DNA from 4 places in the Pseudomonas sp. E102 genome. Region 2 is predicted to be linked to each of the others. Evidence: predicted binding sites of a transcription regulator. Region 2 holds the regulator's gene; each other region holds the start of a gene.
The links. Region 2 encodes FliA, which starts transcription of late flagellar genes. Its sites were predicted from a motif close to CTAAAGTTTNNNNNNNNNNNGCCGNTAA; they were not measured.
Positions count from the first base shown of each region.

Region 1: DOCECA_RS20570 (methyl-accepting chemotaxis protein) is a predicted target of FliA. The motif match lies at 4,352-4,379, and genes of this name have one in related genera.
Region 3: DOCECA_RS07490 (methyl-accepting chemotaxis protein) is a predicted target of FliA. The motif match lies at 3,001-3,028, and genes of this name have one in related genera.
Region 4: DOCECA_RS08020 (methyl-accepting chemotaxis protein) is a predicted target of FliA. The motif match lies at 2,798-2,825, and genes of this name have one in related genera.

Region 1 covers NZ_CP084025.1:4,546,982-4,554,266, forward strand. The annotation lists gene hutU (urocanate hydratase) at 1-54, opposite strand, end outside; gene DOCECA_RS20545 (HutD/Ves family protein) at 400-969, opposite strand; gene hutC (histidine utilization repressor) at 966-1,676, opposite strand; gene DOCECA_RS20555 (formimidoylglutamate deiminase) at 1,822-3,186, shown strand; gene DOCECA_RS20560 (lipocalin family protein) at 3,304-3,873, opposite strand; gene DOCECA_RS20565 (hypothetical protein) at 3,917-4,171, opposite strand; gene DOCECA_RS20570 (methyl-accepting chemotaxis protein) at 4,457-6,349, shown strand; gene DOCECA_RS20575 (DUF924 family protein) at 6,442-7,038, opposite strand; gene DOCECA_RS20580 (class 1 fructose-bisphosphatase) at 7,042-7,285, opposite strand, start outside.
Region 2 covers NZ_CP084025.1:916,481-923,765, forward strand. The annotation lists gene flhF (flagellar biosynthesis protein FlhF) at 1-973, shown strand, start outside; gene fleN (flagellar synthesis regulator FleN) at 1,090-1,920, shown strand; gene fliA (RNA polymerase sigma factor FliA) at 1,917-2,660, shown strand; gene DOCECA_RS04380 (chemotaxis response regulator CheY) at 2,828-3,199, shown strand; gene DOCECA_RS04385 (protein phosphatase CheZ) at 3,218-4,003, shown strand; gene DOCECA_RS04390 (chemotaxis protein CheA) at 4,034-6,283, shown strand; gene DOCECA_RS04395 (protein-glutamate methylesterase/protein-glutamine glutaminase) at 6,332-7,285, shown strand, end outside.
Region 3 covers NZ_CP084025.1:1,608,833-1,616,117, reverse strand. The annotation lists gene DOCECA_RS07505 (hypothetical protein) at 207-464, shown strand; gene DOCECA_RS07500 (hypothetical protein) at 564-794, shown strand; gene DOCECA_RS07495 (DUF2789 family protein) at 885-1,121, shown strand; gene DOCECA_RS07490 (methyl-accepting chemotaxis protein) at 1,314-2,921, opposite strand; gene DOCECA_RS07485 (TraR/DksA family transcriptional regulator) at 3,091-3,495, opposite strand; gene DOCECA_RS07480 (ABC transporter permease) at 3,822-4,844, opposite strand; gene DOCECA_RS07475 (sugar ABC transporter ATP-binding protein) at 4,933-6,486, opposite strand; gene DOCECA_RS07470 (sugar ABC transporter substrate-binding protein) at 6,559-7,285, opposite strand, start outside.
Region 4 covers NZ_CP084025.1:1,736,055-1,743,339, reverse strand. The annotation lists gene DOCECA_RS08035 (TonB-dependent siderophore receptor) at 1-325, opposite strand, end outside; gene DOCECA_RS08030 (sodium:solute symporter family protein) at 569-2,338, opposite strand; gene DOCECA_RS08025 (DUF4212 domain-containing protein) at 2,350-2,616, opposite strand; gene DOCECA_RS08020 (methyl-accepting chemotaxis protein) at 2,860-4,656, shown strand; gene DOCECA_RS08015 (YbdD/YjiX family protein) at 6,310-6,507, opposite strand; gene DOCECA_RS08010 (carbon starvation CstA family protein) at 6,523-7,285, opposite strand, start outside.

The DNA.
Region 1 (7,285 bases), 2.1 Mb from region 2:
GGCACGGATTTCAACGTCACGGTATTTTTCAGGTTTGCGGGTAGCGTCGGTCACAGCAAAAACTCCTCAGCGATCAATCCAGACCAGCCCGGGCAGTGGGCAGCGATTAAGCGAACGTAGCGTTGAATGCAGAGGACTCATACGCATACGTCTTTACTTGTATGTACAAGCATATGCAATCAAGCGGCCAACTTGTTGAAGGGCTAATCAAGAAAAATTGAAGAATCGGCGAGAAGCCTCGTAATAGAAGGGCCGCCAAGCTGCATGAAATTTTTGGAGGAGGTTTTTGGGAAGCAATCAGAAGGGCATAAAAGCGTGGTATTGCGCCACGCTGGGGCGTTCGGTAACAAGTTGGTGCGCCAGAAGGAACAACGAACACACCTTTTGTGGCGAGGCGCCTTAGTGGGCCGTCAGCTCGATCACGCAGCATTGGCCGTGGGTGGTGATGTCCAGCAGCCCAGCGTTACCGCTCAGTTGCAGGCAGTCATAAAGCCCCAGTGCCTCGACAGTTTCATCCATCTTGACCCTCAGCGTCGGAGCGGCACTGAACACCAATACCGTTCCCGCCTCGCTGAAAAAACGCTGCTGGCCGCCCAGCCATTGCAGCCGCGCGCGGTAACGTTGCGGCGCGTAGATCAGGTTGAAGTCGCGAATCGGCCCCTCCAGCAGCGTGCACTGCACTTGGCTCTCGCCGCTGAAGGCAAAGGGATCCAGCGAATGCAGCGGCCGCGTGGCGTGGCCATCGACAGTCAGCGTCATGCCGCCACCTTGCAAGACCGTGATGATCCGTTCGTAGCCAGCGAAGGTGGAAAAACCACCCGATTCACCGATATCGGCAATGGACAGGCGCCAGCCGAAACCTTCCAGGCCGGTGCCGGCATCGCGGGTGATTTCCTCGGTGCTGCCACCGCCGTTTTTCCACGGCATGGACGGGTAATCCGCTGCGCGTAAAACCTTCAATTGGCTCATTTGTGGAAACGCCCTTCCAGACTGTGACGCGAGCCCGGATGGATCAGGCGTGCGGCGGTCACCGGCTGGCGCCCTGACCAGGTACGGCGACGGATCAACAGGCACGGCTCGCCCCGCTCGATCTGCAACAGCTTGCATTCACTCGGCTCCGCCAGGATCGCCTCGACCACATGCTCACCTTCGGTCAGCGGCGCAACCTGGTTCAGGTAGGCATAAGGCGTTTGTTGAGTGAAGTCCTGCTTGAGGTAATCAGGCGCCACCAGCGCGTTGACGAAACGGTCCTCGATTTGCACAGGAATGTCGTTTTCGAAATGCACGATCAACGAATGGAATACCTTCTGGCCTTCGCGCATGTCCAGGGCCAGCGCCCGCTCGGAACCGGCGGCCTCTTCTTCCAGGGTGATGACCTTGCACGTATGGCGATGACCACGGGAGGCGATTTCATCCGCAATGTTATGCACTTCGAACAGTGCGGACTGGCTCTTGGGTTCGGCGACGAACGTGCCGACGCCTTGCATGCGCACCAGCAAGCCATCAGCGGTCATTTCCCGCAGGGCCCGGTTGATGGTCATGCGGCTGAAGCCCAACTGGCTGACCAGTTCGCTTTCCGATGGCACACGGTAATGTGGCGGCCAGTTTCCACTGTCGATCTGCTGGGTGATCATTTGTTTGACGCGGGCGTACAAGGGCGCCGGACTGTCACCCATGGTTGCGGCCAGCGGCGGTTTGGCAGGCGGAGTCGGCACGGCGTATTCCTGTTCTGCGAATGTTGATGACTAGCTTGCCGGAGTTTACCGGGCAGGCAAACGTCTGTATATGTATATACAAATTACACGCAACGAGGTTCAACCGATGTCCGCCTTCTTTGCCGAGCGTGCGCTGCTGCCTGATGGATGGGCCAATGATGTACGCCTCGAGGTCAACGCCGAGGGCGTCTTGACCCATGTCCAGGCCGATTCCCACGCAAACGGCGCCGAACGGCTCGGCGGTCCCCTGCTCCCGGGCATGCCGAACCTGCATTCCCATGCGTTCCAGCGGGCCATGGCCGGGCTGGCGGAAGTGGCGGGCAATCCCAATGACAGTTTCTGGACATGGCGCGACTTGATGTACCGCCTCGTCGGAAAAATCAGCCCCGACCAGCTCGGCGTCATCGCCCGACAGCTTTACATCGAAATGCTCAAGGCCGGCTATACATCGGTTGCCGAATTCCATTACGTACACCATGACACCGACGGCAGACATTACGCCGATCCGGCCGAACTGGCCTTGCGTATCAGCCAGGCCGCCGGTGAAGTGGGCATTGGCTTGACGCTGCTGCCGGTGCTTTACAGCCATTCCGGTTTTGGCGGCCAAGAGCCCAACGACGGGCAGCGCCGGTTCATCAACAGCACCGAAAACTACCTGAAGCTTCAGTCACGCTTGCAGCCGATCCTGGCCGGGCAACCGTCCCAGGCGTTGGGCCTGTGCTTCCACTCGCTGCGCGCCGTGACACCCGGGCAGATCCACGATGTGCTGGCCGCCAGCGACCGCGATTGCCCCGTGCATATCCACATCGCCGAACAGCAAAAGGAGGTTGACGACTGCCTGAGCTGGAGCGGCGCGCGTCCGCTGCAGTGGCTGTATGAAAATGCCGAGGTGGATCAACGCTGGTGCCTGGTTCATGCCACCCACGCCAATCCACAGGAAGTCAGCCTGATGGCCAAGAGCCGGGCAATTGCCGGTCTGTGCCTGACCACGGAAGCCAACCTGGGTGACGGAATTTTTCCGGCCGTGGATTTCCTAGCCCAAGGCGGGCGGATGGGCATCGGCTCTGACAGCCATGTGTCGTTGAGCGTCGTGGAGGAATTACGCTGGCTGGAATACGGCCAGCGGCTGCGGGACCAGCGCCGCAACCGGTTGTACCGAACGGATCAGCCGATGGTCGGGCGTACCCTGTATGACGCCGCACTGGACGGTGGCGCCCAGGCGTTGGGCCAACCGATCGGCGCATTGGAAGTCGGCAAGCGCGCCGACTGGCTGGTGCTCGATGGCAATGATCCTTACCTGGCCACGGCGACCGGTGACGGCATTCTCAATCGTTGGCTGTTTGCGGGCGGCGATCGCCAGGTGCGCGATGTGATGGTCGGCGGAAAATGGCAGGTTCGCGACGGCCGTCATGCCGGCGAAGAAGAAAGCGCCCGAGCGTTTACCCGGGTGCTGCGCGAACTGCTGGGCTGACGACAATTCAATGTGGGAGCGAGCTTGCTCGCGATAGCGGGTTTTTCCATCAACATCTATGTTGACGGTAAAGGCCTCATCGCGAGCAAGCTAAGCTCCCACAGGTGTTCTACTACATCAGTCCGAAGTCTTGGCCATCTGCCGGTCCGACGCACGCCAGACCAACCGCGTCGTGTCGTAGCCCTGCTGGCGCGCCTTGCTCAGCAGTTCTTCGCGCACATCGACATTGACCGTTGGCGTGCGCGACAGCAACCACATGTAACGCCGGCTCGGATCGCCAACGATGGCGGTCTTGTAGTCATCGCTGACATACAAGACCCAATATTCTCCCTTCGCCACACCCGGCAGGATCCGCGAGAACCAGGTGTCGAATTCGACCCAGAGCTTGTCGGTCTTGCCTGGCACCTGCGGGTAAGCGGTGCCCCGGGCTTCTTCCCACTTCCAATCGGAAGTCAGGCAGCGGTTGAACACATCCACGTTGCCGTCGGGCTTGAGTGTGTAATGGGCTTCGGATTGCGCGCAGTTGCGCTGGAAATACATCGGTAGGCGGGCCAGCTCGTACCAGGTCCCTTGGTAACGCTTGAGATTGACACTGTTGACGGTCTTGGGCGCCAACGGGTCTACGCCAGAAGTGGCACAGCCGGCCAATACCAGGCCAGCCAAAAGCACAAAAACTAACCGCATCATTATTTTTTTCTCCCGTGGGCGCTTGGCCCCGGTTTACTTCAGGTTACTTCAGGCCTTGGCCGGAAAACATCAACACTTTGTCACCGGCGTACTGCACGCTGATAAAGCTTTTCTGGTCGCCCCAGGTGCAGCTGGACATGCCGAGCGCGCCCGAACAGTCAGTCGGCTTCCCCAGCAACGTCTCGACTTCGGCCTTGGGCATGCCCGCCGACAGCTTCGAGTAGTTTTCCTGGTTGACCTTGCTGCATGCGGTCAATACGACGCACATGAACAGCAGGGCGATAGATCGCAGCGACATGGTGTAACTCCTGGAGCGGAAGGGAGGTGGCAGGGTGCCAACCTGAACCTTAGAAGAGAAAACCCCTATCTGGTTCCCCGACGCCCCCAGTATTTATTGGTTGTCCCGAGGGTAATCGACGGGTGAAACAATCGAACTGTGACGCCGTCGTGCCTTTCGTCGGGATGAGTCCATCGACGCCTGATGCGCTGGGCCTGCGGGCCGATAAAAAGTAACAGCGTAAAATCCTGTGTTATGGCAAATTGACGCCCCTTTTTGACCCGTCCCTCCGCGGTAGCGTTCTTAATGACCAGAAACATGAAATTCAGCCACAAAATCCTGTTGGCTGCCGCCCTTGTGGTGGCCGTCGCATTCGCCTGTTTCATCCTGTTCAACGATTACCGCCAACGACAAAGTCTGTATTCCAGCACCGAGACCTCCATGCAGGAGCTCGGCAGCCTGACCAGCCGCAATATCCAGACGTGGGTAGAAGGCCGGATCCAACTGCTGCAATCGCTGGCCCAGCAAATCGCCATCGATGGCAGCAGTGCCGACAGCCTGAAACGCGCGGTGGGCCTGCCTGCCTACACCGGCAATTTTCAGCTCAGCTATTTTGGCGGCACCGACGGCGTGATGTTTTCGGTGCCGGCCGGCAATCGCGCCGCCGACTACGACCCGCGCGCCCGTGGCTGGTACAAGGCCGCCAACAGCGCCCAACAGACCATCGTCACCGAACCCTACATCGCCGCGTCTTCGGGCAAGCTTGTGATCACCGTTGCCACGCCGGTACAGCGCCAGAACCAGATGATCGGCGTGACGGGGGCGGACATCGACCTGACCAGCGTCAGCGCCATCATCAACTCGCTGAACTTCGGCGGACATGGCCATGCGTTCATCGTCAGCGCCGATGGCAAGATCCTCGTCCACCCTGACAGCAAGCGCGTGCTCAAAACCCTCGCCGAGGCCTATCCCAACGGTGCGCCGCAAGTCAGCCCGGGCATGAAGGAAGTCGAGCTCGACGGCAAGACCCAGTTCATTTCCTTTACCCGAGTCGCCGGCGTACCCGGCGCCGACTGGTACGTGGCACTGGTGCTCGACAAGAGCGCGGCGCTGGCGATGCTCAGCGAGTTCCGCACCTCGGCCCTGATTGCCATGGTCATTGCCGTGGTGTTCATCATCGCCCTGCTGAGCATGCTCATCCGTGTATTGATGCAACCGCTGCTGATCATGGGCCGCGCCATGCACGACATCGCCGAAGGCGAAGGCGACCTGACCCGCCGCCTGACCATCCACGGCCATGATGAATTCGGCGCGCTGGGCACTTCGTTCAACCGTTTCGTCGAGCGTATCCACGCTTCGATCCGCGAAGTGGCTTCCGCAACGGGCCAGGTCAATGAAGTCGCCCTGCGTGTCGTCAGCGCCTCCAATTCGTCGATGTACAACTCCGACCAGCAAGCCTCGCGCACCAGCAGCGTGGCCGCGGCCATCAACCAGCTTGGCGCCGCCGCCCAGGAAATTGCCCAGAATGCCGCCCTCGCCTCGCAGCACTCCAGCGAGGCCCGCAACCTGGCCGAAGATGGCCAGCAAGTGGTGGATAAAACCATCACGGCGATGCAACAGCTGTCAGCCAAGATCAGCGATTCTTGCGGCAACATCGAAACCCTGAACAGCAACACGGTGAACATCGGCCAGATTCTCGAAGTGATCACCAGCATTTCCCAGCAGACCAACCTGCTTGCCCTGAACGCCGCCATCGAAGCGGCCCGGGCCGGTGAAGCCGGTCGCGGCTTCGCGGTCGTCGCCGACGAAGTGCGCAACCTGGCCCACCGCACCCAGGATTCGGCGCAGCAAGTGCAGAAGATGATCGAAGAGTTGCAAGTCGGCGCGCGGGAAGCGGTGCTGACCATGACCGATAGCCAGCGCCAGAGCGAAAGCAGCGTCGGCATCGCCAACCAGGCCGGCGAACGACTGGGCAGCGTGACCCAGCGCATCGGCGAGATCGACGGCATGAACCAGTCCGTGGCCACCGCCACCGAAGAACAGACCGCCGTGGTGGAATCGATCAACGTCGACATCAATGAAATCAACACGCTGAACCAGGAAGGCGTGGAAAACCTGCAAGCCACCTTGCGGGCCTGTTCCGACCTGGAACAGCAGGCGGCGCGGTTGAAGCAGTTGGTGGGCAGTTTCCGGATCTAACGCCTGGAAGGGCCCCATCGTCGAATCGCCGCCCGGAGCGAGCTTGCTCCGGGCGGCGATCCGACAATAGCGGCATCAGCCTCGCAAAAAATTCAGAACCTGGACCCAGGCCTGCTCAAGAATTCCACTTCCTCAGCCGTGGACTCACGCCCCAACACCGCATTGCGATGGGGAAAACGTCCGAACCGGGCAATGATCTTCTGATGCCGTTCGGCATAATCCAGGTTGTCTTCGAACACCGCGCGCTGCGCCTCGGGTTGCTCCCGGACCAGCTCGATGAACCGAGACACGGCTTCGTTCTGCACCGCGAGGTTTTCGCAATGTTCGAGGACGAGGTAGATGAAGACACGCTGAATTGGCCGCAGTTGCTGGTCGAAACCTGCCGTCAGGCCTTGGGCCACCAACGCTTGGGCACGCAAGTCGCCGGAAAAGCTTTTGGGCGTGTTGCGAAAGATCATACGCGGGAGTTGATCCAGTAGCAGCACCAGGGCCAGCCAACCTTCCGGGCGTTGCGCCCAATCGGTCAATCCGCCGGCCAGTGCTTGCTCGACCTGTTCGCCGAAGCGCTCTTGCGCCTGGCGATCATGGCCTTTGCCAAACCACAGCTTGCCCTTGTCAGCCGCTATTTCGTCCGGCGTTTGGGCTGTGCCAAACCACCAATCGAGCAACGGCTGCCAAGGCCCGGTCATGGTTTACTCCTTGTGGTAAGCCGTGGCGCGTGCCACTTCTTCCTTCGAACCGAGGAATACCGCAACTCGCTGGTGCAGGCCCTCAGGCTTGATGTCGAGGATGCGCTGGCGACCGTCGGTGGAAGCGCCACCCGCCTGCTCTACCAGGAACGACATCGGGTTGGCTTCGTACATCAGGCGCAGCTTGCCCGGCTTGGACGGCTCGCGGCTGTCGCGCGGGTACATGAACAGACCGCCTCGGGTCAGG
Region 2 (7,285 bases):
GGTACCCGTTGCCGCAGCCGCGGGCGTTGATCCCCGTGCCCTGGACTCGATGCGCTTCGAACTCAACAGCCTGCGCGAGCTGATGGAAGTCCAGCTCGGCTCGCTGGCCTGGAACCAACTGCAAGGCAGCCGTCCGGCCCAGGCCAACCTGTGGCGTCGCCTGCAACGCATTGGCCTGTCCGGCCCGCTGGCGCGCGACCTGCTGGCATTGATCAGCGACATCGACGAGCCTCGCCAGGCCTGGCGCATGCTGCTTGCGCACCTGGCGCGGATGATCGCCACGCCGGAAGTCGAGCCACTGGAAGAGGGCGGAGTAATCGCCATGGTCGGCCCGGCCGGCATGGGCAAGACCACCACTCTGGCCAAGCTCGCGGCCCGTTATGTACTCAAGTACGGCGCCCAGAGTATCGCCCTGGTGAGCATGGACAGTTTCCGCATCGGTGCCCAGGAGCAACTCAAGACCTTGGGCCGGATCCTCAATGTGTCGGTGACCCATGTGGATCCGGGCCAGTCCCTGGCCCAGGCGCTGGAACCGCTGATGCGCAAGCGCGTCGTACTGATCGACACCGCCGGCCTGCAAGCCAGCGATCCGGCCCTGCGCATGCAGCTGGAAAGCCTGGCCGGGCGTGGCATCAAGTCAAAAAATTATCTCGTGTTGGCAACCACCAGCCAGAAACAGGTTCTAACCGCCGCATACCACAGTTACAAACGCTGCGGGCTGGCCGGCTGCATCCTGACTAAGCTGGACGAAACGGCAAGCCTGGGCGAGGTGTTGAGCCTGGCGATCGGTCATGAACTACCGGTGGCCTACCTGACCGACGGGCCGCGGATCCCGGATGATTTGCATCTGCCGCGCCGTCATCAACTGGTCAGTCGTGCCGTGAGTGTGCAAATGCAGGAAGAACCCAGCGAAGAAGCCATGGCTGACATGTTCGCTGATATCTACCACAGCCCGACCAAGCAGGTTGGCTGAGGTATTCATGAATATTTTTTGTACCTACATCGATGGTCTGCCATGCATTGTTCCGTATGTGAACGCGCAGCCAGTAATGTGGCCTCCGTCTAAGTAAGACAAGGTAAAGAACGAACATGGGCAGCATGCATCCCGTACAGGTGATCGCGGTGACCGGCGGCAAAGGTGGCGTCGGGAAGACTAACGTGTCAGTGAACTTGTCCCTGGCTCTGGCAGAGCTTGGCCGACGGGTCATGCTGCTGGACGCCGACCTGGGCCTGGCGAACGTCGACGTGCTGCTGGGGCTCACACCCAAGCGCACGCTGGCGGACGTGATCGAAGGGCGCTGTGAATTGCGCGACGTGCTGTTGCAAGGCCCCGGCGGGATTCGCATCGTGCCGGCCGCCTCCGGCACCCAGAGCATGGTTCACCTGACCCCGGCGCAGCACGCCGGCCTGATCCAGGCCTTCAGCGACATCGGTGACAACCTCGATGTGCTGGTGATCGACACGGCAGCCGGTATCGGTGACTCGGTGGTCAGTTTCGTGCGCGCCGCCCAGGAAGTGTTGCTGGTGGTCTGCGACGAACCGACGTCGATCACCGACGCCTACGCGCTGATCAAACTGCTTAACCGCGACTATGGCATGAACCGCTTTCGCGTCCTGGCCAACATGGCCCAAAGCCCACAGGAAGGACGCAACCTGTTCGCCAAGTTGACCAAGGTCACGGATCGCTTCCTGGACGTCGCCCTGCAATACGTCGGCGCAGTGCCTTACGACGAAAGCGTACGCAAGGCTGTCCAGAAGCAACGTGCCGTTTATGAAGCTTTTCCTCGTTCCAAATGCGCCCTGGCGTTCAAGGCGATCGCCCAGAAGGTCGACACCTGGCCGCTGCCGGCCAACCCACGTGGGCATCTGGAATTTTTCGTCGAGCGTCTCGTGCAACAAACAGCAGGGCCCGTGTTATGACAGCCAGCGGTTACAACCATCTCTACAAAAAATCGGCACGGGACGCCCAGTACGAATTGATCGAGCGTTACGCGCCACTGGTCAAGCGCATCGCCTACCACTTGCTGGCGCGTTTGCCGGCCAGTGTCCAGGTCGAGGACTTGATCCAGGCGGGCATGATCGGCCTGCTCGAAGTGTCGAACAAATACGACGCGAGCAAGGGCGCCAGTTTCGAGACATACGCCGGTATCCGTATCCGCGGGGCGATGCTCGATGAGGTCCGCAAGGGCGACTGGGCGCCGCGTTCGGTGCATCGCAACACCCGCATGGTCAGCGACGCGATTCGTGCGATTGAAGCGAAAACCGGGCGAGACGCTAAAGATCACGAGGTTGCGGCCGAACTCCAGTTGAGTCTCGATGATTATTACGGGATTTTGAACGATACCTTGGGCAGTCGCCTGTTCAGTTTCGACGACCTGTTGCAGGACGGCGAACACGAAGGGCTGCACGAGGACGGCGCGAGTGCTCACATGGAGCCGTCGCGCGACCTGGAAGATGAACGTTTCCAGAGCGCCCTGGCGGATGCGATTGCCAATTTGCCGGAGCGTGAGCGACTGGTCTTGGCGCTGTACTACGACGAAGAGCTGAACCTCAAGGAAATCGGTGAAGTCCTGGGGGTAAGCGAATCGCGGGTCAGCCAGTTACATAGCCAGTGCGCGGCCCGCTTGCGGGGGCGTTTGGGGGAGTGGCGAGCGCGCTGACGAGCAGTGTGGGGACGCTGCGAGCGGGGCTGGCATGGCGTATGCCGGGCCAGTCTCCATCCGTTGTGCTCCATACCGTTGTCGAGTGTTGTGCCGGATTGATTGAAATGGCGCGTCTAGGTGCTGGGCGCGTTTAAGACTGCTTGGAGGTCGAATTGGACAAGAACATGAAAATCCTCATCGTTGATGACTTCTCAACGATGCGGCGGATCATAAAAAACCTGTTGCGTGACCTCGGGTTCACCAACACGGTCGAGGCCGACGATGGCACAACCGCCATTCCGGTCCTCAACAGCGGGAGCATCGACTTTCTGGTGACTGACTGGAACATGCCTGGCATGACCGGTATCGACTTGCTGCGCCACGTGCGCGCCGACGAAAAACTCAAGCACCTCCCGGTGCTGATGGTCACTGCCGAAGCCAAGCGCGAGCAGATCATCGAAGCGGCCCAGGCCGGTGTGAACGGCTATGTGGTCAAACCCTTCACGGCCCAGGCGTTGAAAGAGAAGATCGAAAAAATCTTCGAACGCATCGGTTAACGGCGCCACGGGGGAGCTATGGACAACGAATCTTCAATGGGCGATTTCGAATCGACCCTGAAAAAACATGCCCGCGAACTGGTAGACAGCCTTGAAAAGGGCCGCTTCGGCGATGCGGTTCAAATGATTCATGAGCTCAACCAGACCCGTGATCGCGGTCTGTACCAGGAAGTCGGCAAGCTCACCCGTGAACTGCACAGCGCGATCGTCAATTTCCAGATCGATCCGAACATGCCGCAGGCCGAGGAAGTCTCGCAGATCACCGACGCCACCGAGCGCCTGGGTTATGTGGTCAAGCTGACCGAAGCCGCAGCGAACCGCACCATGGACCTGGTGGAAAGCGCAACGCCCCTGGTCAACGGCCTGAGCGAGGAAGCCCAGGCGTTGAGCACCGATTGGGGACGGTTCATGCGTCGCGAAGTCGGCGCCGAGGAGTTCCGGGAGCTGGCCCGTCGGGTTGACGGTTTCCTGGCGCGCAGCAGCGCCGAGAATCGCGCCGTGGCCAGCAACCTCAACGACATTCTGCTGGCCCAGGACTATCAAGACCTGACCGGCCAGGTGATCAAGCGTGTGACCCAGCTGGTCACCGAAGTGGAAAGCAACCTGCTCAAACTGGTGCTGATGGCTAGCCAGGTCGACCGCTTTGCAGGTATCGAACACGACCGTGAAGCGATGCTTGCCGAAAAAGATCCACAAAAACATCTCTCTCAGGGTGAAGGTCCGCAGATTCATGCCGATAAAAGAGAAGACGTTGTGTCCGGTCAGGACGATGTGGACGATTTGCTGTCCAGCCTTGGATTCTAAGTTTTAGCCCTATTTTAGGAGCAGCCATTAATGAGCTTCGGCGCCGATGAAGAGATCCTTCAGGATTTCCTGGTTGAGGCCGGCGAGATTCTAGAGCAACTATCCGAACAGCTGGTCGAGCTGGAAAGCCGACCTGATGATGCGGATCTGCTCAATGCAATTTTTCGCGGTTTCCACACTGTAAAAGGAGGCGCCGGCTTCCTCCAGCTCAATGAGCTGGTGGAGTGCTGCCACATTGCCGAGAACGTGTTCGACATCCTGCGCAAGGGTGAGCGTCGCGTCGACTCGGAACTGATGGACGTGGTGCTCGAGGCCCTGGATGCGGTCAACAGCATGTTCAGCGAAGTGCGCGAGCGCTCGCCGATCACCCCGGCCACCCCCGAGCTTCTCGCCGCGCTGTCGCGCCTGGCCGAGCCGCAGTCGGCTGACGAAGCCATGCCCGTTGCCGAGCCTGTGGTCGAAGAACCGGTTGCGCAAGAATCGGGCGACATCACCGATCATGAATTCGAATCGCTGCTGGACTCGCTGAACGCCGTCAAGGCCGAAGCCGAGGCTCCGGCCGCGCCCGCTGCGCCAGCCGCCGATGCCGCTGCCAGCGATGAAATTACCGACGATGAGTTCGAATCGCTGCTCGACCAACTGCACGGCAAGGGCCAGTTCGCCCCCGATGCGGTCGTAGCGCCGGCGGCCCCGGCTGCGCCAAAGGCAGCGGGGGATGACTCCGACATTACCGACGACGAATTCGAAGCCTTGCTCGACCAGTTGCATGGCAAGGGCAACTTTGCCGTCGACGCGTTGGATTCGGCCATCGCTTCGGCGCCGACCCCGGCCAAACCAGTGGCAGCGGCAGCCGGAAGCGACTTGATCAGCGACCACGAATTCGAATCGCGGCTCGACGAGCTGCATGGCAAGGGCAAGTTCAGCGAAGTCGGCACGGCCGCCGCCGCGCCTGCCGCTGCCGCCACGGCTGCACCCGCCGCCAAGGCCGCGCCGAAGCCGGCCGCCAAGGCGCCGGAACCGAAAGCGGAAACCCCGAAGCCTGCCGCCGCAGCGGCGCCAGCCCCGGCTCGCGCGCCTTCTGCCGCGCCCGCCGAAAAACCGGCGAGCGAAGCCGAGACCACCGTTCGCGTCGACACCGCGCGGCTGGATGAGATCATGAACATGGTCGGCGAACTGGTGCTGGTGCGTAACCGGCTGGTGCGCCTGGGCCTCAACAGCCAGGACGAAGCCATGTCCAAGGCCGTGTCGAACCTCGACGTGGTCACGGCTGACCTGCAAACCGCGGTCATGAAGACCCGGATGCAGCCGATCAAGAAAGTTTTCGGGCGCTTCCCGCGCCTGGTTCGCGACCTGGCCCGCCAGCTCAAGAAAGAAATCAACCTGGAACTGGTGGGTGAAGAGACCGACCTCGACAAGAACCTTGTCGAGGCCCTGGCCGACCCGCTGGTCCACTTGGTGCGCAACGCGGTCGACCACGGCATCGAGTCGCCGGAAGAGCGCGAAGCGTCAGGCAAGGTCCGCAGCGGCAAGGTGATCCTGGCCGCCGAGCAGGAAGGCGACCATATCCTGCTGTCGATCTCCGACGACGGCAAGGGCATGGACCCGAACGTGCTCCGTTCCATTGCCGTGAAACGCGGTGTGATGGACAAGGACGCGGCCGATCGCCTGAGCGACACCGAGTGCTACAACCTGATCTTCGCCCCGGGCTTCTCGACCAAGACCGAGATTTCCGATGTGTCGGGTCGTGGCGTGGGCATGGACGTGGTGAAAACCAAGATTTCCCAGCTCAACGGTTCGATCAACATTTACTCGACCAAGGGCCAGGGCTCGAAGATCGTCATCAAGGTCCCGTTGACCTTGGCGATCATGCCGACCCTGATGGTGATGCTGGGCAACCAGGCGTTCGCCTTCCCGCTGGTCAACGTCAACGAGATTTTCCACCTCGACCTGTCGCGCACCAACGTCGTCGATGGCCAGGAAGTGGTCATCGTACGGGACAAGGCACTGCCGCTGTTCTACCTCAAGCGCTGGCTGGTCAGCTCTGCCGCTCATGTGGAGCAGGGCGAAGGCCATGTGGTGATCCTTTCGGTGGGCACCCAGCGGATCGGCTTCGTCGTCGACCAGTTGGTGGGCCAGGAAGAAGTGGTCATCAAGCCGTTGGGCAAGATGCTCCAGGGCACCCCGGGCATGTCCGGCGCCACCATCACCGGCGACGGCCGCATCGCGTTGATCCTCGATGTGCCTAGCATGCTCAAGCGCTACGCCGCTCGGCGTATTTGATTCTGGAGGGGCGCGGCCCGACGCCGCGCCTTGTCTAACGGAGTGTTTATGGTAGTTAAAGTCCTGGTGGTGGACGATTCGGGGTTTTTCCGCCGCCGCGTCTCGGAAATTCTTTCAGCGGACACGAGCATTCAGGTCGTCGGTACGGCGACCAATGGCAAAGAGGCGATCGATCAGGCCCTGGCGCTCAAGCCGGACGTGATCACCATGGACTACGAGATGCCGATGATGGACGGCATCACGGCAGTGCGGCATATCATGCAACGCTGTCCGACCCCGGTTTTGATGTTCTCGTCCCTGACCCATGAAGGCGCCCGAGTCACCCTCGATGCGCTGGATGCCGGGGCGGTGGACTTCCTGCCAAAGAACTTTGAAGACATCTCGCGCAACCCGGACAAGGTCCGCCAGTTGCTATGTGAGAAGGTCCACAGTATTTCCCGCAGTAACCGCCGCGTCAGTGCCTACAGCGCACCGGCGTCAGTGCCGGCTGCTGCGCCAGCACCAACGCCTGCGCCTTCTGCGTCGAGCAGCTTCAGTTCGGCGCCGGTTCGCAGTGCTCCTGCGCCGGCGCCCGCTCGCCCGGCGCCGGCCAGCCCGTCGTCGCCAGCGCCCAAGCGCAAGGCCTACAAACTGGTCGCCATCGGCACGTCCACGGGCGGCCCGGTTGCGCTGCAACGGGTCTTGACCCAGCTGCCAGCGAACTTCCCGGCCCCGATCGTGTTGATCCAGCACATGCCCGCCGCGTTCACCAAGGCGTTCGCCGAACGTTTGGACAAACTGTGCCGCATCAGCGTCAAGGAAGCCGAGGATGGCGACATCCTCCGTCCAGGCCTGGCGCTGCTGGCACCGGGTGGCAAGCAGATGATGATCGACGGCCGTGGCGCGGTGAAAATCCTGCCGGGCGATGAGCGCTTGAACTACAAGCCTTGCGTAGACATCACCTTCGGTTCCGCGGCGAAATCCTACGGCGACAAAGTTCTGGCGGTGGTGCTCACCGGCATG
Region 3 (7,285 bases), 690 kb from region 2:
CACTCTGAGCATCGGAAAAGGTGGGACTACTAACTTTAGGGAAATTTCTCACTTAGAAAAGCATTTTTCTGACATCGAGGCCAAAAAAAATTGCTTTAGATAGGCGCAACCGTACACACGGTGCTGCCGATTCTAGAGCAGCCGCTGACGCGCAGACTACTTAAAACAGCCGGCAATCCGTCGGTAACCATAGAAAAGGAATTCACATGGCTACGTTTCCAACCCTGATCCGCCCCGCCATCTCATGTGTCGCCCTGGCGCAAGAAGCCACTCATGACGACGGTTACGCACCGATTGCGTTGATCCAGCCCAGATACCGGGTCGTTCTTGCCGGCAAGTGTTTTTTTCATATCGAAGAAACCTCTACCGGGCGCGTAAGAGGTTTCCGCGCCGACCATAACGAAGCCTGCTATCTCGCCCGCACCCTCGAACAGAACCCTTCAACGGCAGGCGCCATGACTTAACTCAGCCGCCGACCGGCAACTGCTGCCATACTGCCTGCCCAGCGAGCGTCTCCATCGGCGACGCTCGTACAACAATATGACTTGAAGGGAAGGCGCGACGTGACGGAACTAGACATCGGCGATTTTTTCATCCGCGGCGAAGCCAGAGAGGTAGAAGGCGAATTCCAAGCGGTCATCGTCATGCGCGCCAAAACCGCCGCCACTGCGGTCACCTATCACCAGGTAGAAAGGGATCGCTGGTTCAAGACGCCGGAACTTGCGGCCGAGGCCGCCAAGGAGTCAGCCCGGGCCCTGAAGCTCGCGGTGGACGAAGGTGCGCTGAAAGCCTGAAGCCAATCGAACTCCTGACGACTGCTCGCCTCAGATAGAGGGAAGCAACCGAGGCGCCATGACGGCGGTAGTCCAGAGGAGTCCTACAAAATGGAACAACCATCCCACGAACTCAGCACCCTGTTTGACCAACTTGGCCTGCCTTCGGACGGCAACGCCATCGATGATTTCATCATGGCGCACCCGCTGGATCCGAACACCAAGTTGGTCGATGCGCCTTTCTGGTCGAATCAGCAACAAGATCTGCTTCGCGAATGGCTGCTTGCCGACGGCGAAGAGGCGGTATTGGTGGATCAACTGAACGTACGCCTGCACGACGGTAAATAACCCCTACATGAGCCAATGACAGTTGAGTTTTTGTGGCGAGGGGATTTATCCCCGCTGGGCTGCAGAGCAGCCCCTCGAAAGACTGGAATGCAGCCCCCTGACGTACCGCAGCGATAGCTATTAGGGGCGCTGCGCACCCCAGCGGGGATAAATCCCCTCGCCACAGGTTAGTCATATCGCCGGTGATCAGACTCAGCGCGGCTTCTCGGGCTTATAGCCCAGCCGCAACCCACCCCAATGACGTCCCTTGAGCATGATTGGCACCGACAGGTCATGCATCAGCTCGCCCGTGTCCCGCGTATAGGTTTGCAGCAACACCGGCTGTTGATGACTGCCGCAGCGGATCCCGGTGCGATCGGAGAACTTGCGCTTGGTGCGATTGTTCAGCGTGTCCACTTGCGGATCGCCAGTCAACGGCTGGCAGAACGTATTGTTGTGAGTCGGCACGTAGCCCTGCTGAGTGCAGGCAATCGCGAAGACCAGCCCCTCATGCCGCGCCAGCAACGGTTCCTGGATCGCTGGCAGCACCTGATCGGTGTAGCGGTCGAAACGGGTCTGGAACTTCGCCGGATGGGTATTGGGGATCGGTTGGTAGCTGCGATCGAACAGATCCTCCAGGCTGACGCGCCCCTGGTCGATATCCGCCTCGAACTGTGCGGCAATCCGGCTTGCCCCTTCCCGCGCCAAGTCATAGACCCGCTGGTGATAATCGTCCAGGCCCACCTCGGCCAGGCGCTCGCTGATGGTCTCGGCCTGGCCTTCCATCTGCACAGCGGCCTCGGCCAGGCGCTGGGTCTGCTGGTCGCTGATCGCCAGGTCACCGCGCATTTGCTCGATCGCATGAAACAGGCTATCGAGTTGTCCACGGTTAGTGTCGGTACCCTGGGCGATAGCGCTGACCTGGGTTTCGACACCGGCTGCAAGCCGCGCGATGTTTTCCAGGTGCTGGCCGGTGTGCTCGACTTGCTGCACACCGCTGTCCAGGTCACCGGCCAATTGGCGGATCTGCTCGACGACTTGCGCGGTGCGCTGCTGGATATCCGCGACCATCACGCCGACCTCGCCGGTCGCCGCGGCAGTGCGCCCGGCCAGCCCACGCACCTCGTCGGCCACCACCGCAAACCCGCGACCATGTTCCCCGGCACGGGCCGCCTCGATCGCAGCGTTAAGGGCCAACAGGTTGGTCTGGCTGGCAATCGATTGAATCACCAGGGTCACCCGCTGGATTTCGTCGCTGCGCACGCTCAGCGCCTCGATGAGTTCGCGGCTTTCATTGGCGCGCTGACTGAGCTGATGCATGCGGCTGATGGATTCGACCAACTCGCTGCGCCCGGCGACACTGCTGCGATGGGCCTCGCTGGCCGCGCCCAGGGCCTGTTGACTGAGCTGCGAGGTGGCCTGCTCGGTCGCGATCATCGCTTCGGCGTTGCCAACGATCTGCGCCGCGGCCCCGAGCTGTGACTGGACCTTGCCCGCCAGCTGCTTGACCGAATAGGCAACGCCAGCGGCGGACAGTGCATTATGGCTGGTGGTGTAGGAAAGATCGCGGGTGAGCTCGGCCAGGCTGTCGCTTGCCGTCGGCACCGGTGTGCTGTTCAGCCGCGAGCGCAGGCGTGGCAACCAGACGATGAGCAGCGCCAGCGGCAACGCCAGGTACAACGACCAACCGCCCAAGGTCATGCCACACAGCAGCGAAACCAGCGCCAGGCTTTGCAGAGTCGGCGCAAGCCAGCGCGCTGTAACGCGCGCTACTGGCACCGAGGCCGACGCTGTCGCCGCCAGAGATCCTTCTGTCGCCATTTTCGTCACCCACTTTTCTCATTGTTATGGCCGCATTAAACGCCACTATCGAGCCATTATCCATGGTCCATTAGTCGTGTTTTCGGCAAAAAAACGAGAAGCGTGATGACCAAAAAGCAAAAAGACCGCAGCTTCGGATGAAGGGCTGCGATCTTTTTCGAAAACGGTATCAGGCCTGGCGCTGGTGCTTGTCGATCTGCTCGTGACGTTCCTGGGCTTCGATGCAGTATTTGGTGGTCGGACTGATCAACAGGCGCTTGAGGCCGATCGGCTCGCCGCTGTCGTCGCACCAGCCGAAGCTTTCGTCGTTGATACGGTCCAGGGCCTGCTCCAGTTGCGGCAGCATGCGCTGGTCGCGATCGATGGCGTTGACCAGCCAGGTGCGCTCTTCTTCTACGGAAGCTGCGTCCGCCGGGTCGGCCGGGCTGTCCAGGCTCTCAATGGCGATTCGGTTCTGTTCGATGCGCTCGTGGGTTTCGACTTTCATGTTCTGCAACAGCTTGGTGAAGTAAGCCAGTTGCTCGGCATTCATGTAGTCATCCGCCGGCATGGCCAGCAACTTTTCCTTTGTCATTGATTTCTCTATAAAAAAACGTGCATTAAGGCGAATTATGGAGCGTCCCGCATCAAGCAGCCACGCTCATCGGGAAGGCGCCGTTTATTCCAAGCGCCACCCGGCACTCAATTTACGAGGGGCGGCAGTCTAAGGCCGAGTCGGGGCGTCAGCAACCGAAAACATGGGGAAAATGTCCGACAACCGCTTCAAATGCTGTCTGACAGGCTTCTGCCGGCCGTCGGAGTGCGTTTATAACAAGAAATTCGCTGCGATGGCTGTATCAAGAAGACAAATGGCAACGCCACGCGGGTCAGGCGTGGCGCTTTGTCGCAACCTCAGGCATGTCAGCGTTTGAGTTTGCGCTTGTTGCGGTACTGATCGATCACCACCGCGACGACAATGATCAGACCCTTGATGATGTCCTGGATATAGGCATCGACACCGACAAAGGTAAAACCACTGGCCATTACCCCGAGGATCAGCGCACCGATCACCGTCCCGGTGATGCGCCCCACTCCACCGGCCAGGCTGGTGCCGCCAATGACCGCCGCGGCGATCGCGTCGAGCTCGTAAGACATGCCCATGCCGGCCTGCCCGGTCGCCGCCCGCGCCGAGGCCACGACGCCGGCCAAGCCCGCCAGCAGCCCGGCGATGCTGTAGACGATCACCAGGTGGCGCTTGACGTTGATGCCCGAGGTCCGCGCCGCCTGCATGTTGCCGCCGATGGCGTAGGTGTATTTACCGTACTTGGTGTAGCGCAAGGCGACGTGGAAGATCACCGCCACCACCAGGAAGATGATCACCGGCATAGCGCCATGACCGATGGCGGTGTACGAATCGGACAACATGCTCACCGGCTGGCCTTCGGTGTAATAACGCGCCAAGCCGCGGGCCGAGACCATCATGCCGAGGGTGGCGATAAAAGGCGGGATGCCGGTAACGGCGATGATGCTGCCGTTGATCGCCCCCGCCAGCAGCCCCACGCCGAGGCCCGCCACCACCGGTATCCACACGGGCAGGTCCGTCAGGGAAGGAAATACCGCCCGGGAAAAATCCGAAGTCTGGGCCAGGCTCGCGGCAATCATCGCCGACAACGCCAGCACCGAACCTGACGACAAGTCGATGCCGGTGGTGATGATCACCTGGGTCACGCCGATGGCCAGCAGGCCGATGATCGACACTTGCAGGATCATCAGCACCAGGCGCTGGGAGTTCATCAGGAAACTCTGGTCGCGCATGATCCAGCCGAACAGCTCGAACACCAGGCCGATGCCGATCAGCACCAGGAAAATGCTCAGTTCCGTGGGCAGCCGCCGACGCGTCCTGGCCGGTGCGGCGGCGGGTTTGTTTTCCAATATCGCGTTCATAGCCAATCACCTTTTTTATCTGTGGCGAGGAAGCTTGCTCCCTCGCCACGGGATTATTGCTCGACGTTATTGATTCGCCCGGCAGGCATCAGGACAGGCCCGACGCCAGTTGCATGACTCGTTCCTGGGTGGCTTCGCTGCGGTCGAGGGTGCCCATCAGGTCGCCTTCGTGCATCACCATGACGCGGTCGCTCATGCCCAGCACCTCAGGCAGCTCCGAAGAAATCATGATGACCGCCATGCCTTCGCTGGCGAGGTAGGCAATGAGTCGGTAGATCTCGGCCTTGGCGCCGACATCGATGCCGCGGGTCGGTTCGTCGAGGATCAGGATGCGCGGGTTGGTCATCAGCCAGCGGGCCAGCAAGGCCTTCTGCTGGTTACCGCCGGATAGAGTGTCGATGCACTGCTCCAGGGACGGTGTCTTGACCCGCAGCTTCTTGCACATGTCCTCGCACAAGGCGCGCAGGGCTTTTTGCTGGATGAAACCGTTGCCGACGTAATGGGGCAGCACGGCCATTTCCATGTTTTCCAGCACCGACAGGCAGGGGAACAAGCCGCTGAGCTTGCGATCCTCGGTCAACAGCGCGAAGCCCTTCTCGATCGCCATGTGCGGATCGCTGATGTGGACCGGCTGGCCGTCCAGCAGGATTTCGCCGCCAGTGGCAGGGGTGACGCCGAAAATCGCCTCGGCGACGTTGGTCCGGCCCGAGCCCATCAACCCGGCAATACCGAGGATTTCCCCGGCGTGCAGGTCGAACGACACCCCTTTGAAAATACCCGCCAGGCTCAAGTCCCGTACCGACAGGACCCGATCGCCGATAGGTTTGTCCCGCTCGGGGAACAATTGGCTCAACTCACGCCCGACCATCATCGAAATCAGGCTGTCGCCATCCATGCTGTCGGCCCGTTGCAGGCCGATGTAGGCGCCGTCGCGAAACACCGCCACTTCATCGGCGATGGCGAAGACTTCGTTCATTTTATGGGTGATGTAGATGATGCCCTTACCCTGGGCCTTGAGGTCGGCGATGATCGAGAACAAATGGGCGACTTCGGTCTCGGTGATGGCCGAAGTCGGTTCGTCCATGATCAGGATGTCGGAGTCATACGAGACGGCCTTGGCGATCTCCACCATCTGCCGTTCGGCAATGCTCAGGTTGCCCACCTGCTCCTCCGGGTCAAGCTTGATGCGCAAGCGCTCCAGCAACCGGGCGGTGCAGCGGTGCATTTCACCATGATCGATCATGTGCAGGCCGTTGAGCTGTTCGCGGCCGATCCAGATGTTTTCGGCGATGCTCATGTGGGGCATCAGGTTCAGTTCCTGGTGGATCATGGCGATCCCGGCCTGCAAGGCCGCCAGGGGGGTGTCGAAGGTCACCGGCTTGCCCCGCAGGCGCAGCTCGCCGGCGTCGGGCTGGTAGATGCCGGCGATGATCTTCATCAGCGTGGATTTGCCCGCACCGTTTTCCCCCATCAAGGCCAGCACCGAGCCGGGGCGTACCCGCAATTGCACGTCTGACAGGGCCACGACGCCAGGGAAGCCTTTGCTGACGTTGACGACCTCCAACAGGTACGGTTCGTCAGGTAATGCGTCCGGCCGGAACGTTGCCGCCGGGGCGCTCGAAGCAGTCGCTGATGCGAACATGGTGGGTACTCCCTGGGCAAGGTCGGCGCGGCGACCTTGCCTGTTTATTGTTGTGATGAAACAGGTGAAGCGTTACTTGAACTGATCGACGTTCTCCGGCGTGATCAAGCGATATGGCACCCAGACGGATTGCTCGACCGGCTGCTTCTTGACCATTTTCACCGCGGTATCGATCGAGCCGTCGGCTTGACCCTTGGCGTCCTGGAACACCGAGACCGCCATGTCGCCTTTCTTGATGGCGTTCAAGCCGTCCGGCGTGCCGTCGACCCCTGCGATCAACACGCTGCCCTTCTTGGCGCCCGTTTGCCTGAGGGCCATGGCGGCGCCAATGGCCATTTCATCGTTGTTGGACACCACGGCGTTGAACTCGCGGCCTTGGGTCAGCCAGTCATTGACCAGGGTCATGCCCTTGTCCCGGGACCACGTGCCCGTCTGCTCCTGCTCGATCTTGATGTCCGGGTACTTGGCGAGGACTTCCTTGACGCCCTTGGTGCGGTTGGTGGTGGAGTTGTTCGCCAAATCGCCCAGCAGGATCACGATCTCACCCTTGCCGCCCATCTTGTCGGCCAGGTACTGCATCTGCATGCGCCCGGCCTCAAGGTCATCCGAGGCCACGGTGACCACGCCTTCCGGCAGTTTCGGGTCGTCCGGACGGCGGTTGACGTACACCAGCGGAATGCCGGCGGCCACGGCGGCCTTGGTGATGCGTTGGGTCGCGGCGGTGTCCACCGGGTTGACGATGAGCGCGTCGACCTTCTGGCTGATGAAGCTTTCTACCTGACTCAATTGCTTGACCACG
Region 4 (7,285 bases), 820 kb from region 2:
GCACGCCGTCGCGCAGGATCGAGCCGTCGTCGTTGGTGCCGAAGCCGCGCTTGACCAATGAGTCCCGCGAGCCGCCAAGGGTGTTGCCCTGGCTGACGCCGCTGACGAACTTCATCGCGTCCTCCAGCGAGCGCACCTGGTAGTCCGCCAGCGTCTGCTGAGTGACTACGTTGATCGATTGCGCCTCTTCCTTGATCGGTACATCGCTCTTGCTCGCCGTGCTGGCTTGCGTCGCCGTGTAGCCCTCGTCCTGAATGATCCGACTGCCTTGCACATCCGTAGTGGGCAGTTCGAGGGTGTCCTGTGCCCTCAAGGGACTGGCCATGAAACAACAGGACAGCGCAGGTAAAACACATTTGACGAGGGCGTTGCGGTAGGCGAAAGGGGTGAAACGATTCAAGACGCGCACTCACAGAGGGTTGGAAATGAGAGCGAATATACTTTGAGAATGATTCCCAGTAAATCTTTCCAACATTTCCACGCTTGACTCTGAATGCATTAAAGGGCGCCGGAGGATGACTCCGGCGCCCTTTATCGGTCCCCTTTCCGTTTTGGGGCTCGTTGAAGGTCAGTGATCGATGGCGGCGCCGGCGCCCCTCGGTACGCGGATATCCTCCACCAAGTGCTGGATGTGCTCCGGTGGCGGCGCGGTGAAGCGTGACACCACCAGGGCCGCCAGGAAGTTGAATACCATGCCCAATGTGCCGATGCCTTCAGGGGACACACCAAGCCACCAATGTTCAGCCGTGTTCATCGTCGGGTTGATGAATTTGAAATAGACGATGTAGGTGAACGTGAAGGTCAGCCCGACGATCATCCCGGCAATCGCGCCTTCGCGGTTCATGCGCTTGGAGAAGATCCCCATGACGATGACCGGGAAGAACGAAGACGCTGCCAACCCGAAGGCGAACGCCACCACCTGGGCGACGAATGCGGGTGGGTAGATGCCGAACAATCCGGCGATCAATACCGCCACACCGGCCGCGATACGCGCCGCGAGCAACTCCTGCTTTTCGTTGATCCTGGGCATGATGTTGCTTTTGAGCAGGTCATGGGAGATCGAGGTGGAGATCACCAGCAACAGCCCCGCTGCCGTCGATAGCGCCGCCGCCAGCCCACCGGCAGCGATCAAGGCAATTACCCAACCGGGCAGCCCGGCGATTTCAGGGTTGGCCAACACCATGATGTCGTTGTCGACATACAGCTCGTTGGGCACCGGCGAAAGCTGGTTCTTGAGCAACCGCTGCTCATGCGCCCCACGTTCGCCGGTAAAGCTCGGCGCCCCGACCAGCGCCGCCCCAGGGCTGTACTGGATGATGCCGTCGTTGTTCTTGTCCGCCCAGGCAATCAGTCCGGAATTCTCCCAGGCCTTGAACCAGTCCGGCGCGGTGGCATAACTGACGTTAGGGATGGAGGTCAGCAGGTTGGTACGAGCGAACGCTGCCACCGCCGGTGCGGTGGTGTAGAGAATGGCGATGAACAGCAACGCGTAGCCGGCAGACTTGCGTGCGTCCCGGACGGTGGGAGTGGTGAAGAACCGCACGATCACATGGGGCAGGCCCGCGGTCCCTACCATCAGCGCCATGGTGATGAAAAACACGTCCATGGTCGACTTGGTGCCATTGGTATAGGCAGAGAAGCCCAACTCGGCGCCCAGGCCATTGAGCCGTTCGATCACACTCTGCCCCGAGCCGGCGGCTTCGCTGATGAAGCCCAGCTGCGGGATCGGATTGCCGGTGATCATCATCGAGATGAAGATGGCCGGCACCATGTAGGCGAAGATCATCACGCAGTACTGCGCCACCTGGGTGTAGGTGATGCCTTTCATGCCGCCCAGCACCGAATAGAAGAACACGATGGCCATGCCGATCATGACGCCGGTGTTGATGTCCACTTCCAGGTAGCGGGAAAACACGATGCCTACGCCGCGCATCTGCCCCGCCACGTAGGTAAAGGAAATGAAGATCACGCAGATTACCGCCACCACCCGCGCCGTCTGCGAGTAATAACGCGCCCCAACGAACTCGGGCACGGTGAACTTGCCGAATTTGCGCAGGTACGGCGCCAGGCACATCGCCAGGAGGACGTAGCCGCCGGTCCAGCCCATCAGGTAGACGGAACCGTCGTACCCCGCGAAGGCGATGATCCCCGCCATGGAAATGAACGACGCCGCCGACATCCAGTCCGCACCGGTCGCCATGCCGTTGAGCACGGGGTGCACGCCCTTGCTGGCGACGTAGTACTCACTGGTGGAGCCGGCCCGCGTCCAGATCGCGATCGCGATGTACAACGCAAAGGTGGCGCCTACGACCAGGTAGATCAGGGTTTTTGTGTCCATGTGCGCCGCCCTCAGTCTTCGTGAACGTCATATTTGCGATCAAGCTGATTCATCTTCCAGACATAGAAGAAGATCTCGAGCACAAAGACGTAGATGGACCCCTGCTGGGCAAACCAGAACCCCAGGGGCGTGCCGAAGAAACTGATGGTATTGAGTGAGTCGACCAGCAAGATGCCGAAACCGAACGACACCACGAACCAGATGACCAGCAACACCAGCATCCAGCGTAGATTTTCCGTCCAGTAGGCACGCGCAGCCTGTTGTTTTTCAGTGGACATCGAAGCGCCCTCTTGTTTTGTTGTTATTGTTTTGCACTTCAAACCGTAGCAGTCGCCGGGCAAGGCGCTAGTACGACTTTCGTCTAATTCGTAACAACAGTTATTGACATCCCTTTCGCACCGAAAAGACAGGGCCAGGCCGCGTCAGAATCCCAGGGTGATATCAAATCGCCCCAACCCCCTAAAGCTTTGCCGTTCTCGGTCGAATGTATGCCATCGAATCTATTTTTCCCTGGAGCTGTGATGCAGACGTTAAAGGCCTTGTATGAGTCTATCGAAATGCAATTTTTCGATACCCTCACCAAAAAGCTTTCAAGCCTTTTCCTCTTGGTCGCGGTCAGTGCCTTGCTTTATTGGGTGGCCCTCAGCGCCCGCGCCGATATCGTCCTGCAGTTGCGCACTGCCCAGCTTGACGCCGCGCTGCTGGGACAGATTCAAGACCGCCTCGACAGCCTCACCCATGCGCTGCTCTTCGGCGCGCTTTTGACGCTGGCCATGGTCAGTTTCATGGTCTGGTACTTCCGCCACCTCATCGTGCGCCCCGTTACCGCCATGACCAAAGCCCTGGAAGAGATCGCCAACGGCGAGGGCGACTTGTCCAAGGACCTGCCGCTGGTGACCCACGACGAGATCCGCACGCTGGCCGCCACCTGCAACCGTTTCCTGGCCAAGCAGCGCGAGATCATTAGCAACGTCCAGGCATTGACCGTCCATATCGCCGTCGAATCGGCCCGCTCGCTGAAGAACATCAGTGATTCCAGCGACAGCGCGACGCACCAGGCGCGCTTCGCCAAGGAAGTGATGGAGCAGAGCAATACCGCCGTGGGCCGTATCGAAGAGGTGTCGCGCCAGACCCAGGGCATATCCGGGACCACCGCGCAGAACCTGAGCATGGCCCGGGACTCCTACGCCGAGTTGCTGGAAGTGACCGGCAACATCAGCGAGATTTCCAGCAGCCTCGGCGAGTTCGCCGGGCTGGTGGACGCCCTCAACCAGCGCTCTTCGAGCATCAAGTCGATCGTCGGCCTGATCCAGCAGATTTCCGCCCAGACCAACCTGTTGGCCCTCAACGCCGCCATCGAAGCCGCGCGTGCCGGGGAAAGTGGCCGTGGCTTTGCGGTGGTCGCCGATGAAGTGCGCACCTTGGCGCAGAACGTCAGCCGCGCCACCGACGATATCTCCCGTAACATCGACGCCATGTTGCAGGAAGTCAGCTCGACCCACGAACAGACCACCCAGATCAGCCACAGCGCCCGGGAAACCCAGAAAGTGGTGGAGCGTGCTTCTGGCCATTTCGAGAGCATGATCGTCGACTTCGAATCCACCAACGGCAAGTTGGCCGACATCGCTGACCATATCCAGCAATTCGCCGATACCAACACTGGCATCAACGAACGCGTTACCCAGATCCACGCCGACAGCCAGTCGATCGACCAACGCATGCAGCAATCGGCGACCGCCACCCGCGACCTGTCTGGCGTGGCGGAGAAAGTCCAGACGCTACTGGGCCGCTTCGTGCTTGGCCACGGCAAGCTGGACGCCGCCATCACCCGTGCCAGCGAATGCCGCGACACGCTGCAGGTTCATTTGCAGGCGTTGCAGGATGAAGGTGTCAACCTGTTCGACCAGAATTACCAATTGATTCCCGGCACCGATCCCAAGCAATACATGACCAGTTATACCGAACGCTTTGCCCGGGTCTGCCAGGAAGAATGCGACAAGCTCACCCGCAGCACGCCGGGCGGCAAGGTCTCGTTCATTGTCGATACGAAGGGGTATTGCCCGGTCAATAACAGCTGGGTCTCCAAGCAACCCACCGGCGACCGCGCGGTTGACCTGCCGGTGTGCCGCAACAAGCGGATCTTCAACGACCCGATCGGCCTGCGCGCTGCGGGCAACGTCCAGCGCTTCCTGCTCCAGACCTACCTGCGCGACACCGGGGAAATCATGACCGAGATCGACGTGCCGTTCTTCTTCGGCGGCCGTCACTGGGGCAACTTGCGGGTGGGGTTTGATGCGGCGGTGTTGTTGGCGGACTAAGCGTTTCGACCAGCCGTGTGGGAGCGGTGATGTACGCAAATCTCGAGACCAGCCCAAAACAACTGTGGGAGCGAGCCTGCTCGCGATGGCGTCGGGTCAGTCAATTCATCACCAACTGACACTCCGCTATCGCGAGCAAGCTCGCTCCCACAAGGGAACCGGTGGTGTACAAAAATCCCGAGACCAGCCCAAAACAATTGTGGGAGCGAGCCTGCTCGCGATGGCGTCGGGTCAGTCAATTCATCACCAACTGACACTCCGCTATCGCGAGCAAGCTCGCTCCCACAAGGGAACCGGTGGTGTACAAAAATCCCGAGACCAGCCCAAAACAATTGTGGGAGCGAGCCTGCTCGCGATGGCGTCAGGTCAATCAAATCCTCGTCAACTGACACTCCGCTATCGCGAGCAGGCTCGCTCCCACAAGCGAACCGGTGGTGTATAAAAATCCTGAGACCACCCCAAAACAACTGTGGGAGCGAGCCTGCTCGCGATGGCGTCAGGTCAGTCAAATCCTCGTCAACTGACACTCCGCTATCGCGAGCAGGCTCGCTCCCACAAGGGAACCGGTGCTGTACAAAAATCCTGAGGCCAGCCCAAAACAACTGTGGGAGCGAGCCTGCTCGCGATAGCGTCGGGTTAGTCAATTCATCACCAACTGACACTCCGCTATCGCGAGCAGGCTCGCTCCCACAAGGGAACCGGTGGTGTACAAAAATCCCGAGACCAGCCCAAAACAATTGTGGGAGCGAGCTTGCTCGCGATGGCGTCAGGTCAGTCAATTCATCACCAACTGACACTCCGCTATCGCGAGCAGGCTCGCTCCCACAAGGGAACCGGTGGTGTACAAAAATCCTGAGACCAGCCCGAAACAACTGTGGGAGCGAGCCTGCTCGCGATGGCGTCGGGTCAGTCAATTCATCACCAACTGACCCACCGCTATCGCGAGCAAGCTCGCTCCCACAAGGGAACCGGTGGTGTACAAAAATCCCGAGACCAGCCCAAAACAACTGTGGGAGCGAGCCTGCTCGCGACGGCGTCGGGTCAGTCAATTCATCACCAACTGACACTCCGCTATCGCGAGTAAGCTCGCTCCCACAAGGGAACCGGTGGTGTACAAAAATCCCGAGACCAGCCCAAAACAACTGTGGGAGCGAGCTTGCTCGCGATGGCGTCAAGTCAGTCAATTCATCACCAACTGACATTCCGCCATCGCGAGCAAGCTCGCTCCCACAAGGGAACCGGTGGTGTACAAAAATCCTGAGACCAGCCCGAAACAACTGTGGGAGCGAGCTTGCTCGCGATGGCGTCTGGTCAGTCAATTCATCACCAACTGACACTCCGCTATCGCAAGCAGGCTCGCTCCCACGAGGGAACCGGTGCTGTACAAAAATTCTGAGACCACCCCAAAACAACTGTGGGAGCGAGCTTGCTCGCGATGGCGTCAGGTCAGTCAAATCCTCGTCAACTGACACTCCGCTATCGCGAGCAAGCTCGCTCCCACAAGGGAACCGGTGCTGTACAAAAATCCTGAGACCAGCCCAAAACAACTGTGGGAGCGAGCCTGCTCGCGATGGCGTCGGGTCAGTCAATTCATCATTAACTGACCCACCGCCATCGCGAGCAGGCTCGCTCCCACAAGGGATGGGCCTCAGTTCAACAGCACTTGGGCCCGGCCTTGCCGCCGTAACGGGCCTCTTGGCGCTCTCGGAAGAACGCCTCGTAGTCCATCAGCGGCTTGTCCGGGTGCTTGGTTTGCATGTGCTCGACGTAGTTGTCGTAGTCGGGCATGCCGACCATCAGGCGGGCGGCCTGACCGAGGTATTTACCGAGGCGACTCAAGTCATTGAACATCGTTGCAATCCTCTATCAAGCGTCCGGCAGGGCCTGGAATGGCGCTTCTTTGTCCGTGCGCTCTTTCGTGCCCCAGGCGGCGATGCCGACCTTGAGCGCGTAGAACAGGATGCTGAAGACCACGAACAGGAACAATACCGTCAGCGTTGCGTTGGTGTAGGCATTGAACACCACGTGCTGCATCTGCTCGATGCTCTTGGCCGGGGCCAGGATCTGGCCGGCGGCCAGGGCATCGTTGTATTTGCGCGCCAGGGCCAGGAAGCCGATCGCCGGGTTGGCGTCGAACAGCTTGATCAGGCCCGCGGTGGTGGTGCAGATCAGCAGCCAGCTCGCCGGCAGCAGCGTGACCCAGACGTAGCGCTGGCGCTTCATCTTGATCAGCACCACGGTGGCGAGCATCAGGGCGATACCGGCCAGCATCTGGTTGGAGATGCCGAACAGCGGCCACAAGGTGTTGATGCCGCCCAGCGGATCGATCACGCCCTGGTACAGCAAGTAACCCCACAGCGCGACGCAGCCGGCGGTGGCGATCAGGTTGGCGGTCCAGGATTCGGTTCGCTTGAGGGCCGGCACGAACGAGCCGAGCAGATCCTGCAGCATGAACCGCCCGGCACGGGTGCCGGCGTCCACCGCGGTGAGGATGAACAGCGCTTCGAACAGGATCGCGAAGTGGTACCAGAAGGCCATGGTGTTCTCACCCGGCAGCACCGAGTGCAGGATCTGCGCGATACCGACCGCCAGGGTCGGCGCACCGCCGGCACGGGCCAGGATGGTGGTC